3 regions of the Fictibacillus sp. B-59209 genome follow, and region 3 is predicted to be linked to each of the others. Evidence: predicted binding sites of a transcription regulator. Region 3 holds the regulator's gene; each other region holds the start of a gene.

Region 1 (4,272 bases), on a different contig from region 3:
TCGTAAACAACCAGTTAAAGATCTTAATACCGGTCGGAATACCAATCAGCATGGTACTGATCGAGAATGCAGTGTTAACTGCTGCTCCTGAGCCCATTGTGAAGAAGTGATGGACCCAAACCAGGAAGCTGTATGCTGCGATAAGGACCATCGCCCATACCATCGCTTTGTAACCGAAAAGCACCTTGCGGGCAAATGTACTGATAATCTCTGAGAACAAACCGAATGCAGGAAGGATAACGATGTATACTTCCGGGTGGCCCCAAAGCCAGAACAAGTTCGCCCATAGCATATCCATCCCCGCTCCTTGAAGCGTGAAGAAATGAGCTCCGAATAAACGGTCAAATGTCATAAGTGCAAGCGCTACTGTAAGAATAGGGAACGCGAACACGATGATGACCATAGTAATGAGTGCAGACCAAGTGAACATTGGCATTCTGAACAATGTCATGCCTGGCGCTCGCATTTTTAAAATCGTTACCAGGAAGTTAATACCCGTTAACAGGGTACCAATCCCGGAGATCTGAAGACCGAGCAAGTAGTAGTTCTGCCCTGGTCCAGGACTTAACTCATTGCCGGCAAGCGGCATGTAGCTTGTCCAACCAGCAGATGGTGATCCACCGATAACGAACGAGATGTTAAAGAGCATTGCTCCGATAAAGAACGTCCAGAAACTTACGGCATTCAAATAAGGGAATGCAACGTCACGTGCTCCAATTTGAAGCGGGATAACTACGTTGATCAAACCAATCAAGAACGGCATCGCCATGAAGATGATCATGATCGTACCGTGTGTTGTAAAGATTTCGTTATAGTGCTGGGCATCAAGGAATTTCGCATCCGGTACAGCAAGCTGTGTACGCATTAGCAATGCATCGACACCACCGCGGAATAGCATAAGAACCGCAGAAGCGATGTACATGATTCCTAACTTTTTATGGTCAACGGTAGTGAGCCATTCTTTCCAAAGCCACTGCCATTTTTTAAAATATGTCAGATAAAATAGAAGTCCGATTACTGTTAAACCGATGGAAACGTCCGCACCGTAAATCAGCGGGTCACCGGTAACAAAAAATTCATCCCATTTCATAATTTAGTGCCTCCTCTATTAATGAGAATGAGATTCCCCATGAGAGTCTTGTTCCGGCTTGTTCGCATCTTTCGCTTTTGAACCGTGCGGGTTTTGCGGAACTACTCCTAAGCGTTCACGGGTCTTCACTGCATAGTCTCTATCTTTAGCGTGATCTACCCATTTTAAATGTGTGGATGAGAATGTCATCTTCTTGGCTTCGCCTTGAAGCATTAACTGATCATACTGCTTTTTAGACAACTCAGGCGCCTTGCTCTTCGTATCTTTTGCCCATTTGTCAAAATCAGTCTGTGAAACAGAATTCACATCAAAAATCTGGTGGGTGAATCCTTCACCATTATAGTTTGCATTTCGACCTGCAAATTTGCCTTTATGATCCGCCTGCAGATAAAGCGTTGTTTCCATACCTGGCATCGCGTACTTTTGACCCCCAAGTGCAGGAACCCAGAATGACGACATGGAATCTGCTGAAGTCAGCTTGAATTCCACCGTCCGGTCTTCCGGGATATTAATGTAGTTGACGGTTTCAATGCCTTGCTCCGGATAAGAGAAAATCCATTTCCAGTCAACTGCCGTCGCCGTAATGACGATCGGTTCTTGGTGCGCAGAAGCCTGCGGCGGTTTCTCAAGATCATAAATGGTCTTAATCGTCGGAATAGACAAAGCGATTGTAATAAGAATCGGGATAACCGTCCAGAGTATCTCTAATTTCTTGCTTCCCTCTTGTTCAGGTTCCCAGTTGGACATATCTTTTCTGTTTTCACGGTATTTAACAACAATCACCGTGAGCAGGATATACACTACAAGTAGAATAAGTGCCATGAATCCTATAGAATAAAGAATAAGATCCTTCTGCTGAGCCGCAACAGGTCCTTTCGGATCTAGAACTATATAATTGCTGCAACCGCCCAAGAAAAATACGGACAGCATAAGTCCTAACGCAAAAAACGGTCTTAACCGCTTAAACACTAGGCCCACCTTCCTTCCTGTAAACATATATGTGAGATTTCTCACTGTAAACTTACTAAGTTTGTGCTTTCGTTCACATAATAACAAATTTCCCCCAAAAATAGACCATCTTTTATGAACTGTCATAAGTTCTTCATGTAAATTTCACTAGTTTATCACATATTTATCAAAGAATGTTCATATTTTTGGAATTTACTTCTTGCTCTTCCATTTCACGATTTATCCCTGTACGAAATGAAAAAGCCGCCTGTTCGGCGACTTTTTTACCGTTCTAAATTCTTTATTTCCTTTAAAAGGACAGCTTAAACAAAGTTTAAAGATTAAATTAAAATCATGACAAATGTTTCACATGGAACGTTTATTCTTCATGGTTCGACGTTGTTTTTATCGATTCCGGATGATAGACCATCTTTCCTCCATAATGGCCTGTAATCGAAAGCGTTACTGCTCCTGCAAGAGAGAGAATAAGCACGATCGGCATTAGTGGCGGAATCAGGCGAAAGCGATGGAGCAATTTAAGCAGTATAACTGCCCCAAATATGAAAAGGGTGATGAGCGCATACGTCTCATGCGGTTGAACGCCACTCTCGATGCTGTGCCCTACCTGTTTTCTTAGGAAGTGTTCAGCTCCGTCACCGGAAATGTAGGCTACAATTCCCATAACAAAACCTGAAGAAAACAAGTACAGCGCCATTTGATCAAAAAATGGTTTCTTCCATATCGCAATAATCTGCGCCAAAACTCCAATGATCAGCAGCGCAATCGGAAAATGTACAAGCACAGGATGAAGCGGTGTAGATAACATACTGGTCAGCTCCTTTTAGTATTCGTAAACTAATGATAAAAGTAGAAACTGAATTTTAGCTGAAAAAACGGAAGTTCCTCAAAAGTTTTACGATAAAATAGGCAGCTTCACTGTAAATGCCGTACCTTTTCCCAGCTCGCTTTCAGCCCCAATCGTCCCATGATGAAGGTCTGTTATCACCTTTGCAATGGACAATCCAAGACCCGCACCCCCAGCCTGCCGGGAACGCCCTTTCTCCACCCGGTAAAAACGGTCAAAAAGATAAGGAATTTCTTCTGTTGGAATTCCTGCTCCTTTATCTTCAACCGTAAAGCTCAGGATTCTTCCTTCTTCCTTCTCAACCGTCATGTATATAGAAGACTCTGGATCTGAATATTTGGAGGCATTATCAAGGAGGATATGAAGCAGTTCTTTTATTCTTACCCGGTCAGCCTCTACCAGGATTTTGTCATCAGGCATATTTAAGACAAACAGCCTTTTACCCTCATGCAGCCGCTCATACTGATGGATGACCTTTTCAGCCAGATCTGCAAACGAAAAGGATGCCTTGTTCATCTTAGTTTGCCCTGCATCCTCTTTAGCCAGTGTAAGTAGATTGGCGACAAGCCCGTTCATATGGCGGATCTCATCCTTCAATTCATTCAACGTTTCCTGAGAAAAAGGTGAAAGTTTATCTTTTTCTTCCTGTTCCAAAACCTCAAGAGAGGCAGAAAAAATACTGATAGGCGTTCGAAGTTCATGGGAAGCGTCAGCAATAAACTTTTTTTTTCCTTCAATATTCTGAATGATCGGCTTCATCGCTTTTCTTGCCAGCCGATCTCCCATAATAACGGAAATAATTAATGCGGCCAGCCCGATTAAGGCAAGGGAAAAGAACCAATGCTCAATTTTTTCATGAATGCTGCTAATATTCTTTCCTACAAAAAGCATGGTATTTTTGTCGATGCGAGCACTGGCATAAATGATGTGCATCTCGTCCCTCGAATGCATGCTTAAGCTCTCTAACTGCCCTTCTGAGCGGCAGCACTTCTGACCTCGGACAAATGCGCGAAAAGCTTGGGCTTCCTTGCCTTTTGGCTGTACGGCTGCTCTATGAGGAAACTTTTGCACGGTTTCAGTAAAATACAGCGATCGCGAGGTCTCTTTTCTTTCAAGAGTATCGTCCTGATCCTTGTATTTCGCCAGTTCATAGTGCAGGATGTCCTGAATGTCTTCATTTGCTGTCTCAAACAGCATGCTTTTTACCAATAAATAAAGAACGGCCAAGACGATAAGGAGAGTTACAAAAAACCAGCTGCTGTAGTTCCATGTGAGTTTCTTTCTAAGATGATTCAGCATTATTCTTTCTCCATTCGATACCCGATGCCTCGGACGGTCTGAATGTATTTTTTCTCTCCAGATGGATCCA
Region 2 (4,272 bases), on a different contig from region 3:
CTATTTTGTTTTCCTCGCACATCCTGAGCGAAGTGCAGAAGATGTGTGACCGGGTTGCCATCATTAAAGAAGGAAAGCTCATTACGGTTGAGAAGATCAGCACCCTTCAGGAAAACAACCATAAGAAGATTAGAATTGAGACAAAACAGCCGGTGGATGCTGGTTGGTTTGCAGTGGATGGCGTCACCAACATTGAGAGTGATGATCATAAGATCAGCTTCTTATACAGTGGCAACATTAACTTGATCATGAAAAGGCTTGTGGAAATTGAACTGTCGAACGTTTGGGTGGATGAGCCAGACCTTGAGGAAATCTTTCTTCATTATTATGAGAAGGAGGATGGTTCAAAGTGAATATCTTCTTGCATGAGCTTAAGGCGAACCGTAAGTCCATGCTGATCTGGGCATTTGCGCTAGCGGCAGTCACGGTGCTGTTTTTCTCGATCTACCCATCGGTTGAAAAAGATGGAGATCAGTTTATTAAGGTCCTTCAAAATTATCCGGAAGGTGTGTTGAAGGCGTTAGGCGTTCAGATCAACACGATCACGTCACTCCTTGGATTTTACTCGTATTTCTTTTTATATGTGATGCTGTGCGGTGCCATTCAGGCGATGAACCTTGGAACCGGAATTTTATCCAAGGAAGTCAGCGGGAAGACAGCAGAGTTTATTCTCACGAAGCCAGTGACGAGAGCGCAGATCATCACCGCAAAGCTGCTGGCTGTACTTTGTACGTTAATTTTCACGAATGTCATTTTTATTGCCGTTTCATACGGTATGGCGTTTGCAGTAGCAACAGCAGATTTTAACGAAAAAACTTTCTTCTTTATGTCAGCGGCAAACTTTTTTGTACAGCTCGTGTTTGCGTCGCTTGGTTTTCTCGTATCCTCAGCTTTTTCAAGGATCAGATCAGTACTGCCGCTCTCGCTAGGTACGGTCTTTGCTTTCTTTATCCTCAGCATGTTCGGCTCTGTCATAGGGGATAAAGCGATTCGCTATATTACACCGTTTAAATATTTTGATCTGTCATATATTATGAAGCATTCCTCTTATGAGCCGGTTTATATCAGTATTGGAGCTGCCGTCGTCATGGCGGCGATCGCGGCCAGTTATGTGCTGTTTACGAAAAAGGACATCCATGCGGCCTAGCAGGATAAGGAAGAGGTGATAAACGATGAACATCTTTTGGAGAGAGTTAAAATACAGCCGTAAGTCCATGATTTGGTGGTGCGCCGGCATTCTCTTTATGGTGGTTTCAGGAATGAGCAAGTATGGGACCATGAAAAGTTCCGGTCAGTCTGTGAACGAGATTTTTGCTGCGATGCCTAAATCGCTTCAGGCCATATTTGGGTTAAGCTCACTGGATTTATCAACCTCCATGGGATTTTACGGCATGCTGTTTTCGTATCTTGTCTTGATGGCAACTATCCATGCCGTCATGCTCGGCGCCAATATTATCGCAAAAGAAGAGCGTGACAAGACGTCAGAGTTTCTGATGGTCAAACCAGTATCCCGAACAAAAATTATTTCATCGAAGCTTGCAGCATCCATTGTACTGCTTGTGATCTTCAATCTCGTAACCTATGCTTTTTCGATTGCGATGGTGATGCACTATGACGCCGCAGCAGATACAAGTGAGATTGGGAAATTGATGGCTGGATTGTTTTTGCTGCAGCTCTTATTCCTGGCGATCGGAATGGCCATCGCATCGGTCAGCAAACGGCCGAAGTTGGCTACGTCCATTGCTACAGGCATCCTTCTCGTCACGTATATTCTGTCTATCGTCATTGAACTGAACGACAAGCTGGAAGCTCTTAAATACATTACGCCGTTTAAATACTTTGAGGCGAAGAACCTGATAGAGAATAACGGATTTGATGGTGTGTTTGTCGTACTGTCGGCTGTGATTATTGTGACAGGAATTATGCTCACGTATGTTTCTTATCGAAAGAGAGATTTAAGGATTTAAATAAAATGCGTATTAAGAGACTCCTGAAAATGGGGCCTCTTTTTTGGTGGTAAAAAATCTTTTTATTCTAGCAAACGCTTGTTCATTCCAAACAACTCTAGCAATCTCGTAACCTTTGTTGCATGGGAGTGGTTGATTTCCGTTTCAGGCTGCTCGCTTTCCGCGGGGCGAAGCTTAAGCCTTACCGGCGCCAGCACCTACCTTCTCGACGCATGCGCCTGTGGGTCTCACCTGTCCCGCTTCCCCCGCATGACAAGGAAGGCTTCGGCAGCGTTATATCGCACGAAGAAAATGTGAAATTCATTTTCGAGGAGTCTCGCACCTTTCACCTTGTGATAATAGTCACAGATATCAACCCTTTTAAGCGATAGTATTAATTTGTAATCTCGAAGTTTCCCCTAAGCAATCAAAACGTATAAAAACTGTTTAGATTAAGACCAAATTATAAAAAACAAAAACAGATTTTTAAAAAGGGATGAAAAAAATGTTTTGTTATCAATGTGAGCAAACTCCAACTGGCGGCTGTAAAACCATAGGTGTATGTGGAAAAGATGAAAATATTGCCAGTTTACAAGATACTATCATATTTGGCTTAAAAGGAATTGCTGCTTACCGGACGCACGCAAATCAATTAGGGTACACGGATCCCTTCGTTGATGCGACCACTCATGAAGCGTTATATATGACGCTTACAAACTCGAACTTTAATGTACAGGAACATATTGATATGGCAATGAAAGTTGGGAAAGCGGCTGTTCGGGTAATGGAGTTGTTGGACAAAGCACATACAGATCGTTTAGGAATTCCTGAACCGATTAAAATATCGCAAAATAAGATAGAAGGAAATGCCATTGTAGTAACTGGTCATAATTTATTTGCATTGGAACACCTTTTAAAGCAAACAGAAGGAAAAGGGATAAATATTTATACTCACTCTGAAATGCTGCCGGCACACGGTTATCCAAAACTTAAAAAGTATTCGCACTTAAAAGGAAATATCGGTAAAGCCTGGTATGATCAACGCCGCTTGTTTGAAAAGTTTCCGGGTGCCATTTTAGCAACGACCAACTGTGTGATGCCGATTAAAGGAACGTATGCCGACAGAATGTTCTCCTATGAAGTGGCCGGCTTAGAGCATGTTCAAAAAATTGAAAATGATGATTTTACTCCATTAATTCAGCGATCGTTGGAGCTTCCTGAGGTGAATATTGAATCTGACGAAACATTACTTACAGGGTTCCACCATCAAACTGTCATTGGTATAGCTCCTGAAATCATCCAAGCGGTAAAGGATAAAAAGATTAAACGTTTCTTTGTCATTGCCGGTTGTGACGCACCTGGAAAGGGTGGGGAATACTATCGAAAACTAGCCACATCCCTGCCACCGGAAACGGTTATTTTAACCACTTCATGTGGCAAATTCCGTTTCAATGATGTAGATTACGGAGACGTACCCGGAACGAACATTCCACGCTATATCGACCTTGGCCAATGCAATAACTCCGTTTCAACTGTAAAAATTGCACTAGCTCTGGCCGATGCATTCGATTGTGAAGTAAACGAACTCCCAGTTAGCATTGTTCTTTCTTGGTTTGAACAAAAAGCGGTTGCCATTCTACTCGGATTGTTCAGTCTTGGCATCCAAGACATTCGTATCGGACCCAAACCACCTGAGTTTATCTCACAGGGAGTAATGCAAGTATTACAAGACACCTTTAATCTAAAGCTCATTGGGGATGTCGAGGAAGATATGAATGCCATGCTTTTTTAATGTCAGTGTATAGGAATCCTAAACATTTGTTTAGAAGGAGTCAGGCTCCAAGAAATCACAATTTAACAAACCTAAGCCCGAGGAGATCCCTCGGGCTTATTATCTGCCGGTGGCTCCAGCCCTTCCTGTCACTTTTGGTTCTTACGGCGGCAGTTTTGGAGATTACCCATGGGGCGTTTATTTTACTGGATACTTTACCGCGTTCTTCTCCATCTTGTTACGTACAATCTCGTTTACATCCACATCAAGCCTGTCCGCCAGCTGAAGGGAGTAGATGATTACGTCAGCCAATTCATCTTTAATGTCTTCCAGGTTCTCATCAACCGCTTCCTGGCTTTCTTTCCACTGAAAGTTTTCCAGCAGTTCAGCCGCCTCCAGTGAAATAGAAAGGGCAAGGTCTTTTGGATTATGATGAGGGCCCCAATTTCGTTCGTCCCGGAATTTTCGGATTTCATCTATTAAATGCTGCATGATATCGTTGGCTCCTTTATAGGTATTAATGATTTCTTTTACGATAAGTATTATAATGACAGA
Region 3 (8,854 bases):
AAGCGTTACTTATGGATTGTACTCACTTATGTACTGATGCAGCTGTCAGGCTATGTCGGTTACCCCCTCTTGAACTCTCTTGGCATTCCAAGGGATCACTGGGCCGGACTTTGGGGAACCATCAGCTTTCTCGCTGCTCTTGTGATCGTTCTTCTTCTCCTCATTCCCGACATGAAAGACCCTTCCTTAAGAGGAGGGCGCGTATCCCGTTCATCCGCTGTCGGCTGGGCCATTCTCGGAATCTTCATGGCTTATGGGGCGCAGATTATTGCCGGACTTATTGAAATAAAACTGCTTGGCATTAAGCCAGGCTCTGAAAATACTCAAATGCTCGTTAAGATTGCGAAACTCACTCCTTACTTTATGGTCGTGACCTCCATTGCCGGTCCGATCCTGGAAGAGATCATTTTCCGAAAAATTATTTTCGGGAGCCTGTATAAACGGTTTAACTTTGTGATCGCAGCGCTTATCAGCTCACTGATTTTCGCAGCGGTACACTTTGATTTCACCCATCTGCTCGTTTATACAGCCATGGGATTTGTATTTGCATTCCTGTATGTACGGACAAAACGCTTGCTCGTTCCCATTGTCGCCCATGTCTCCATGAATACCCTCGTCATGCTCGTACAGGTGGTTTTTGCTGATAAGATCAATGACTTGCAGGATAAAGCGGAGAAAATGCAGATGATTATTGGGGGACTTTTCTAATGAGAACATCACCATTTTTTATGAGCGGTTTATATACTGTCATGGGCATCCTTTTCACCTGGCTCGCCATTCATTATTCCAATGAATACGGCGTCACCGGGATCTGGACCCTGGTTACCATGCTTGTGGCTACCTTCGATTTTGCCAACGCGATCAAGTACTACAGGCTGCACCGCCACATTAAAAAATACAAAAAGTAACACAAAAAACCGGTCCTCTTTTAAAGGAACCGGCTTTTTTATTTACTTCTTTTCAAATCGGCGGATGGAAAATGAAGAAATATCTTGTTCACTCTTTCCCGCTATGATTAATTCACTTAAAACCCGGCCTACTGCAGAGCTGAATTTAAAACCATGTCCTGAAAAGCCTGAAGCAATGGCCACGTTCGGATGGTTCGGATGTAAATCGACGATGAATTTTTCATCTGGCGTCATGGTGTACATACAGGTTTTACCGTATTTCAACGGCCCGCTTTTTGGCATATAGCGGTTCAAAAAACCAACGAGATCGGATTCATCTTCCTCTTGTTCACCAAAAAGCGCTAATGCCTCATCCGGATTGATTCGGTCGCCTCCATCATGCCGCCCCGTCTTTAGCCCCGAACCGTTGATGCTTGGGAAGCCGTAATAAAGACCTTGAGGTGTATCTACAGCAAAGGATGGAAAGGATTGGGAGTTATACAATTCTTCATGGGCATCGAACCAGGCAAATGTTTTTCTCACCGGTGTAAGAGGAAGATTCAGCTTTAGCTTGGCAAGGAGAGGCCCAGACCACGCTCCTGCCGAAACAACCAGGGCATCTGAAGAAAATATCTGTTCCTCCGTCCTAACAGTTACTTTCTCGCCGTATATATATACTTCTTTAACCTTTTGATTGGTCAGAACCTCTGCTCCGTACTTTTCTGCAAGCTCTCGATAAGCTTCGATACATTCCTCGCATTTTAGCACTCCGGACGTTGGCTCATAGCATCCTATATAGTTTTCAGGCAATGTCATTCCCGGCCACCGCTCGTTCACTTCATGCGAAGACAACACTTCAAGAGGCAGAGAATAAGTCTTTGAACTGGAGATAATATTCTGAACGAATTTGGATTGATGATCCCCGGCATTCAAGACGCCTGTTTGAAGAAACAGCTCTTTGCCTGTCTCTTTCTCCAGGTCTCTCCACAACTCCCGTGCTTTCAGAACGAACGGAACATACTCTTCTCCCTCTGCGTACGCATACCTTATCATTCTTGTATCCCCGTGGTGGCTGCCTTTGTTGTGCGGTGGATCATATGAATCTAACAATAAGGTTCTTTTTCCGCTCTTCGATAAAAAAGATCCTGCCGCCATTCCCATAGAACCGGCTCCAATGACAATAACATCATAGTGCATGATTTATTACCTCCATATAGAAAAGCGCAAGCGCCCTGCTAAAGTCCGACAAGCGCTGGAGCTCTTACACAGCAACACGCTTTTTGTGTTGTGAAGTAAGAGTGAAGCGACCTCGAGGACTTGGACGCTGGAGCTAGACATTACATCTATGCAAAGCTTTCTAGTAAAAAAACACACCTCATTAATCGAGATGTGTCTTTTCCAATTCAAGATCAAGCATAGCCTCATCTTCTGCCTTCAGCCGCTTTTTATAGGCATTGGCCGAAATTAAAATACTGATCTCATACAGAATGATGAGCGGAACGGTGATGGTCAAGTGTGAAATCAGTTCTGGAGGACTGATCAGACCTGCCACAACGATAATTCCAAAATAAGCGAATCTCCTGATCTTTCGTAAAAAATGAGGAGTAACAAGCCCAAGCCTTGTTAAGAACATGACAAGGACCGGAAACTGAAACAACAAACCAAACGGCAGTATTAAACTGAACAAAAATGAAAAATACTCGTTAATCCCATATTCCCCTTCGACATTCAGCGAATTCGCAATGTTCGACATGAAATGAACGACGAGCGGAAACAGAATGAAGTAGCCGAAGCTCAGTCCGGCTGCAAACAGCAGAAAGGAAATCGGAATGTAAGAGAGTGTTACTTTTCTTTCATTTTCAAAAAGACCGGGGCTGATAAAAGCCCATATTTGATAGAGCGCCACCGGCAGGGATAGCAAAAGCGCAATAATAAAAGCAAAATCTATATATACCTTCAGAGGATCGGTAAGATTAAACGCGTTCATCTGGATGTCTTTTGCTACATTGTCACTTTGCAAATAAACAATGACGGGCTTGGCAAAAAAGAGACCCACAACCATAAAGAGAAAAAAGAAAACGGCCGTAATGACGATACGGTTTCTCAATTCACCCAAATGGTCGTAGACCGGCATGTTTTTATCTGTCATTTTGTTCATCCTAACTGCTACTTCTGTTCGTTTTGGAGAGACTCTTTTTCTTTCTTGTCGTTATCATGATCATCCATGAGTCCCTGTGTCGCATTTTTAAATTCTCTTAACGTTTTTCCTGCTGCCCGTCCAAGTTCCGGAAGCTTTTTCGGTCCAAATACGACTAATGCGGCCGCGGCGATAAACACTGCACTACCTGCTCCAATCATTCCAGACACCTCCTTTACTGCAAAATGGAAAATCTATAAATCAACTGATGGGTAATGTTTCATAAAATAAATCAAAGACTGCAATTCCACTGCTAAATCAATATGATGCACCCTGATCTCGGCCGGCAGTGTCAGGCGCGCAGGTGTAAAGTTCAAGATGCCTTTGATCCCAGCCCGAACGAGCTGGTCGGCAATAAACTGGGCAGAGCCCACTGGAACGGTCAGGATGGCGACTTCTACATCACTTTCCTGAAGCTCCGCTACTATGTTGTCGATGGAATGGATCGGAACTCCAGCTACTTCTTTTCCTACCTTGGCCGGATCCACGTCAAAAGCGACCTGGATGACTGTATTATTGTTTTTTATAAAGTTATAGTGCAAGAAAGCGGTCCCTAAATTTCCAACGCCAATCAAAGCAACATTTGTTACTTCATCCTGGTTAAGCGTTTTCCGGAAAAAAGATAAAAGATAGTTTACGTTGTAGCCGTAACCCTTTTTCCCGAGAGCACCGAAGTAGGAAAAATCCCTTCTGATCGTTGCTGAGTCTACTTTTACTGCTTCGCTAAGCTCTGCAGAAGATACCCGCTGCTTTCCTGAAATGGAAAGGTTTTTTAGAAAACGGTAATAAAGCGGAAGCCTCTTGGCAGTTGCCTGCGGTATTTTTATCTGTTCCTGATTCATATTAGAGCCCTCCACTATCAGAAAGCTTATCTACAGTTTACCATATTTTTTAAGTGGTACGTTGAAAATCCCCGTTTTTTCCGCCGGTTTTGCTCTGCAAAAAGGTTGGTCCAATGATCATTCCCTTATCCACGGCCTTGCACATGTCATAAACGGTTAACGCTGCGGCACTTGCTGCAGTCAAAGCTTCCATTTCAACACCGGTATTGCCTTTTGTTTTCACGGCTGCTTCAATATGCAGCCTGTACTGTTCTTTATTTTCTTCTTCCCATTGAAACGTAATATCTACACCCGTCAGGGACAGAGGATGGCACATTGGAATCCAGTCGGATGTTTTTTTCGCTGCCATAATGCCTGCGACCTGCGCAACGGCAAGGACATCGCCTTTACGAAACGAGCCTTCTGATATTTTTGTGTAGATTTCCTTGTTAACAGCGATTGAGCTTCTGGCTGCAGCTGTACGGACCGTCGCATCCTTTTCGGAGATGTCTACCATTTTCGCTCTTCCTTGTTCGTTAAAATGCGTAAAAGATTCCATAACCTTCTCCTTCTTCCTAGAATATACACTATCTTTGAAATCTATGGCGGATGATTTGCACTTTAATTCTAACGAAATGTTGAACATTGATTAGTTGCTCCGCTTCGCTTATGTAAGCTACACTAAGAGTAGACAGAATTCAGCAATACAGGCTAATCGAGCAGCATCTCATATCGCATTCAGTCTGTGAACCTTGTTATTCGTCGATAGGAATTTGAGGTGACTATACATTGATTATTTTGCAAGTGAATGACTTAACAAAATCATTTGGGGCTGACCCTATTTTATCGAATATTAAGCTGGAAGTCCAAACCCGCGACAGAATCGCGCTTGTCGGAAGAAATGGAGCAGGCAAATCCACGCTTTTAAAAATCATTACCGGTGACATGTCCTACGATTCAGGACAGCTGATCATGCCAAAAGGCGTCCGAGCCGGTTATCTAGCCCAGGACACTGGCCTTGAATCCGAACTGTCCATCTGGGATGAGATGATCAGCGTATTCGAGCCGCTTCGGAAGATGGAAAAGCAGCTGCGCAGCATGGAGAGCCGAATGGGCGAACCTGCGCTGACCGCAGATGAAGCAGCCTACAATAAACTGCTAAAAGAGTATGATGAACTGCAGATTCAGTTCAAGGAAGCAGGCGGCTATCAATACGAATCGGACATCCGCACGGTACTTCACGGCTTTCAATTCAGCGGGTTTGACCCGTCAACTCCCGTGCAGACATTAAGCGGAGGGCAGAAAACACGCCTTGCGCTGGCTAAACTGCTCCTTACAAAGCCAGACCTTTTAATACTGGACGAGCCGACCAACCACCTGGACATTGAAACACTCTCATGGCTTGAGCAATATTTGCAGTCCTATCCCGGCGCGATCCTGCTCGTCTCGCATGACCGCTACTTCCTGGATAAAATCGTGACGACGGTCTATGAGATCTCCCGCCATCGCTCTTCCAAGTTTAAAGGCAACTACACGCAGTATCTGGAACAAAAAGCAGAACGCCTTGCACTGGATATGAAAGCCTATGAGAAGCAACAGGATGAGATCGTCAAGCTTCAGGATTTTGTTCAAAAAAACCTCGTCCGGGCCTCTACCACTAAACGTGCACAGAGCCGCAGAAAGCAGCTTGAGAAAATGGAAGTCATGGACAAGCCGCTTGGTGATGAAAAGTCCGCTTCCTTCTTGTTCGATATAGAACGCCAAAGCGGCAATGACGTATTAAAGCTTGAACAGGTCGCTACCGGTTATGAGGACGGTGTGCCGCTCATCACTAACATTGACTATCATGTTTCCCGCCAGGACAGCGTCGCGCTTGTTGGACCAAACGGCATCGGAAAGTCCACTCTTTTAAAGGCCATCTTAAAACAGCTGCCTTTATTGGAAGGAAACATCGCTTACGGCGCAAATGTGAAAATCGGCCATTATGAACAAGAGCAGGCGAACCTCAGCTCCAATAAAACTTTGCTGAACGAACTCTGGGACGAGTATCCGGACAAAACGGAAAAAGAAATCCGAACCGTTCTAGGCAACTTTCTGTTCAGCGGGGATGACGTACTCAAGTATGTCAATGAGCTGAGCGGCGGCCAAAAAGCCCGGCTTGCTCTGGCTAAACTGATGATGCAAAAAGCCAACCTCCTGTTATTGGACGAACCGACAAACCATCTGGATCTCGACAGCAAAGAAGTTCTTGAACAGGCACTCATCAATTTTCCCGGTACTATAGTTTTCGTTTCTCATGACCGTTATTTTATCAATCGGATTGCTACCAAGGTCGCTGAGCTTTCACGGACGAAAATTACAAATTATCTCGGTGACTATGATTATTATATTGCGAAAAAAACCGAGACGCGAGAACGTGAAGAACTAAAAAACAAAAGTCTCCCTTCCTCCCCGCAAGCGGATGAACCCGCCTCAGCCGGAGCGTATAAACAGGACAAGGCGGCTAAACGCGAGGACCGAAAGCGGCAGAGGAGAATTGAAGAAATAGAGACCCTCTTGGAGAAGCTTGAAACCGAGCAGGCTGTTCATGAAGAAGCGTTATGTGATCCCGCCGTTTACCAGGATTATGAGAAAACGCAGGAACATAATGAAAAGATCGAACAGATCAAAGCAGAAACTGAGCATCTTTTGGAAGAATGGGAACTGCTCCAGCTCGAAGAAGAATAATGATTCACAACAGCGGTGCCAGGCACCGTTGTTTTTATTTTGCGATAATTCACAGTATCCACAAGGTTATGCACAGCTTTTATAGATAATAACTCTTTCATCAACATAGTTATACACATTATCCACAGTTTCATAAAATGTTATCCACATTATTTTATGCACAGGCATAGAAAGCAGTTTTATTGCTTTTTTTTCATTTATTCACATTATCCCCTGTCTTGTGGATAACTTTGTCCACATCTCTCTAAAGCACTAAAATGCCTCAACAAAAAAAATCCCTTCTCACATGTAGAAGGGATTCTTACGTTATTGTGCCTCTAAATCGAGACCTGGTACACCATTGAGTGCCCAGTCTGCTCTTTTTCCTTTTTGATAGGCAATACTGCCGGCTGCTGCGATCATAGCAGCATTATCTGTGCATAAGTTGAGTGGAGGAATAATGAGCTCATATGGAAGATCGCTGAACTTAGCTTCCAGCGCCGCTCTTAATCCTTTATTCGCTGCTACACCGCCTGCTAAGAGCACCTGTTTCACATGATGCTCACGCGCAGCACGTGCGGTTTTTTCTACAAGCACATCAATGACCGATGCCTGAAAGCTCGCCGCCAGATCTTCAGGCTTAATGATCTCTCCGCGCTGCGCCGCATTGTGGACGGTATTGATAACAGCTGACTTTAAGCCGCTGAAGCTAAAATCATAAGAGTCTGCTTCCAGCCAGGCACGGGGCAGGTTAAGGACGGGTTCTCCATCCTGCGCAAGCCGATCAATGTGCGGTCCTCCCGGATACGGAAGGTTCAAGGTACGCGCTACTTTGTCATAGGCCTCTCCAGCTGCGTCATCTCTCGTCTCACCGATCACTTCAAACGAGCCATGCTCCTTCATCAGAACAAGCTCAGTATGGCCCCCGGAAACAACAAGAGCAAGCAGCGGGAACTCCATCTCAGTGATCAGCCGGTTGGCATAGATATGCCCGGCGATATGATGAACCGGTACGAGCGGAAGATCATGGGCAAATGCCAAGGCTTTCGCCGCATTCACACCGATCAAAAGCGCCCCCACGAGTCCTGGTCCCTCTGTAACGGCAACCGCCGACACGTCTTCCATTGTAATTCCCGCATTCTGAAGCGCTTCTTCCATCACTACTGTAATCTGTTCAACATGATGGCGTGATGCCACTTCAGGCACGACTCCGCCAAAACGCTTATGGCTTTCAATTTGTGAAGCGACTACATTTGCCATAATTTCTGTTCCATTTTTCACGAGCGCGACCGCTGTTTCATCACAGCTCGTTTCAATCGCCAGTATAATTTCATCCTGTTTCATCAAAGCATCACCCACATCACTAAAGCGTCTTCCCCATTATCGCTGTAATAATTTTTTCTGATACCGCCACCCTGAAAACCAAGCTTGCGGTATAAATTTTGTGCTACATAGTTGCTGACCCTGACTTCAAGGCTGAGCCTTGCTGAACCATAACGCTTCGCCAGTATCATCGCCTGCTTCATGATTGCTTCCCCAAGCTTCTTGCCTCTGTATTCAGGGCGGATCGCCACATTTGTAATATGGGCATCATCTATAATGACCCAAACACCGCAGTACCCAACAATTTTCCCATCCGTCTCTAGTAAAAGGTAGTAGGCAAACTGATTATGGACAATCTCATTATAAAAAGCTTCCTGTGTCCAAGGCAGAGTAAAGGAAGCGTGTTCGATTTCAATGATATCCTGCAGGTCATTGACAGTCGCCAACCTGTATGTGTATGTCTCCTCCATGGTCTGCACCTACTTCTTCTGTGCCGCCAGCCAATTCACTTCTGCTTCTGCAAGCTGAAGGTAGCTGGGAACAAAATGATGGACAGATTCTGGTTCCTTCCCCATGCCGATTCGTGCCAGTTCAGACGGGCGCGGGTTATGATCAGCTGACGTACCGAACACAGCCTGATCACCGAGCTCTTCTAGAATACTTTCTTTATGCAGCTCTAAATCGTTTCCCAAAAACAGTACCGGTTTCTCCAGGCTTTTCAATTCTTCAAGCCAATTGGTCCTCAATGCAAGCCGGTCCTCTTTTACCGCTTGAAAGCTGCCTTCTTCACAGCCATACAAGCCTGTATATAGCTGGGTCCTCCTGGCGTCAAACAACGGGCAGACATAGCCATTGAAGTATTTTCCGTTTTGAGCCAAGACCTCAAGACTGGAAACACCTGCGAGCTCCTTTTTCAGCGC

The links. Region 3 encodes Rex, which represses fermentation and respiration genes when NADH is low (regulators of the CRP and FNR family bind a similar motif). Its sites were predicted from a motif close to TTGTGAAATATTTCACAA; they were not measured.
Region 1: a site for Rex is predicted at 2,121-2,138, ahead of qoxA (cytochrome aa3 quinol oxidase subunit II). Genes of this name have one in related genera too.
Region 2: a site for Rex is predicted at 2,298-2,315, ahead of hcp (hydroxylamine reductase). Genes of this name have one in related genera too.

The regions. Positions count from the first base shown of each region.
Region 1 covers NZ_JARMMC010000013.1:2,805-7,076, forward strand. Annotated here, with positions in the region: gene qoxB (cytochrome aa3 quinol oxidase subunit I) at 1-1,090, opposite strand, end outside; gene qoxA (cytochrome aa3 quinol oxidase subunit II) at 1,109-2,059, opposite strand; gene P4361_RS08595 (DUF2231 domain-containing protein) at 2,418-2,864, opposite strand; gene P4361_RS08600 (HAMP domain-containing sensor histidine kinase) at 2,952-4,202, opposite strand; gene P4361_RS08605 (response regulator transcription factor) at 4,202-4,272, opposite strand, start outside.
Region 2 covers NZ_JARMMC010000004.1:12,699-16,970, forward strand. Annotated here, with positions in the region: gene P4361_RS01975 (ABC transporter ATP-binding protein) at 1-353, shown strand, start outside; gene P4361_RS01980 (ABC transporter permease subunit) at 350-1,147, shown strand; gene P4361_RS01985 (ABC transporter permease subunit) at 1,173-1,967, shown strand; gene hcp (hydroxylamine reductase) at 2,452-3,738, shown strand; gene P4361_RS01995 (nucleotide pyrophosphohydrolase) at 3,916-4,209, opposite strand.
Region 3 covers NZ_JARMMC010000011.1:5,751-14,604, reverse strand. Annotated here, with positions in the region: gene P4361_RS08010 (CPBP family intramembrane glutamic endopeptidase) at 1-708, shown strand, start outside; gene P4361_RS08005 (DUF4305 domain-containing protein) at 708-908, shown strand; gene solA (N-methyl-L-tryptophan oxidase) at 951-2,084, opposite strand; gene tatC (twin-arginine translocase subunit TatC) at 2,266-3,036, opposite strand; gene P4361_RS07990 (twin-arginine translocase TatA/TatE family subunit) at 3,054-3,245, opposite strand; gene P4361_RS07985 (redox-sensing transcriptional repressor Rex) at 3,279-3,926, opposite strand; gene moaC (cyclic pyranopterin monophosphate synthase MoaC) at 3,976-4,464, opposite strand; gene P4361_RS07975 (ABC-F family ATP-binding cassette domain-containing protein) at 4,695-6,632, shown strand; gene tsaD (tRNA (adenosine(37)-N6)-threonylcarbamoyltransferase complex transferase subunit TsaD) at 6,939-7,955, opposite strand; gene rimI (ribosomal protein S18-alanine N-acetyltransferase) at 7,955-8,404, opposite strand; gene tsaB (tRNA (adenosine(37)-N6)-threonylcarbamoyltransferase complex dimerization subunit type 1 TsaB) at 8,414-8,854, opposite strand, start outside.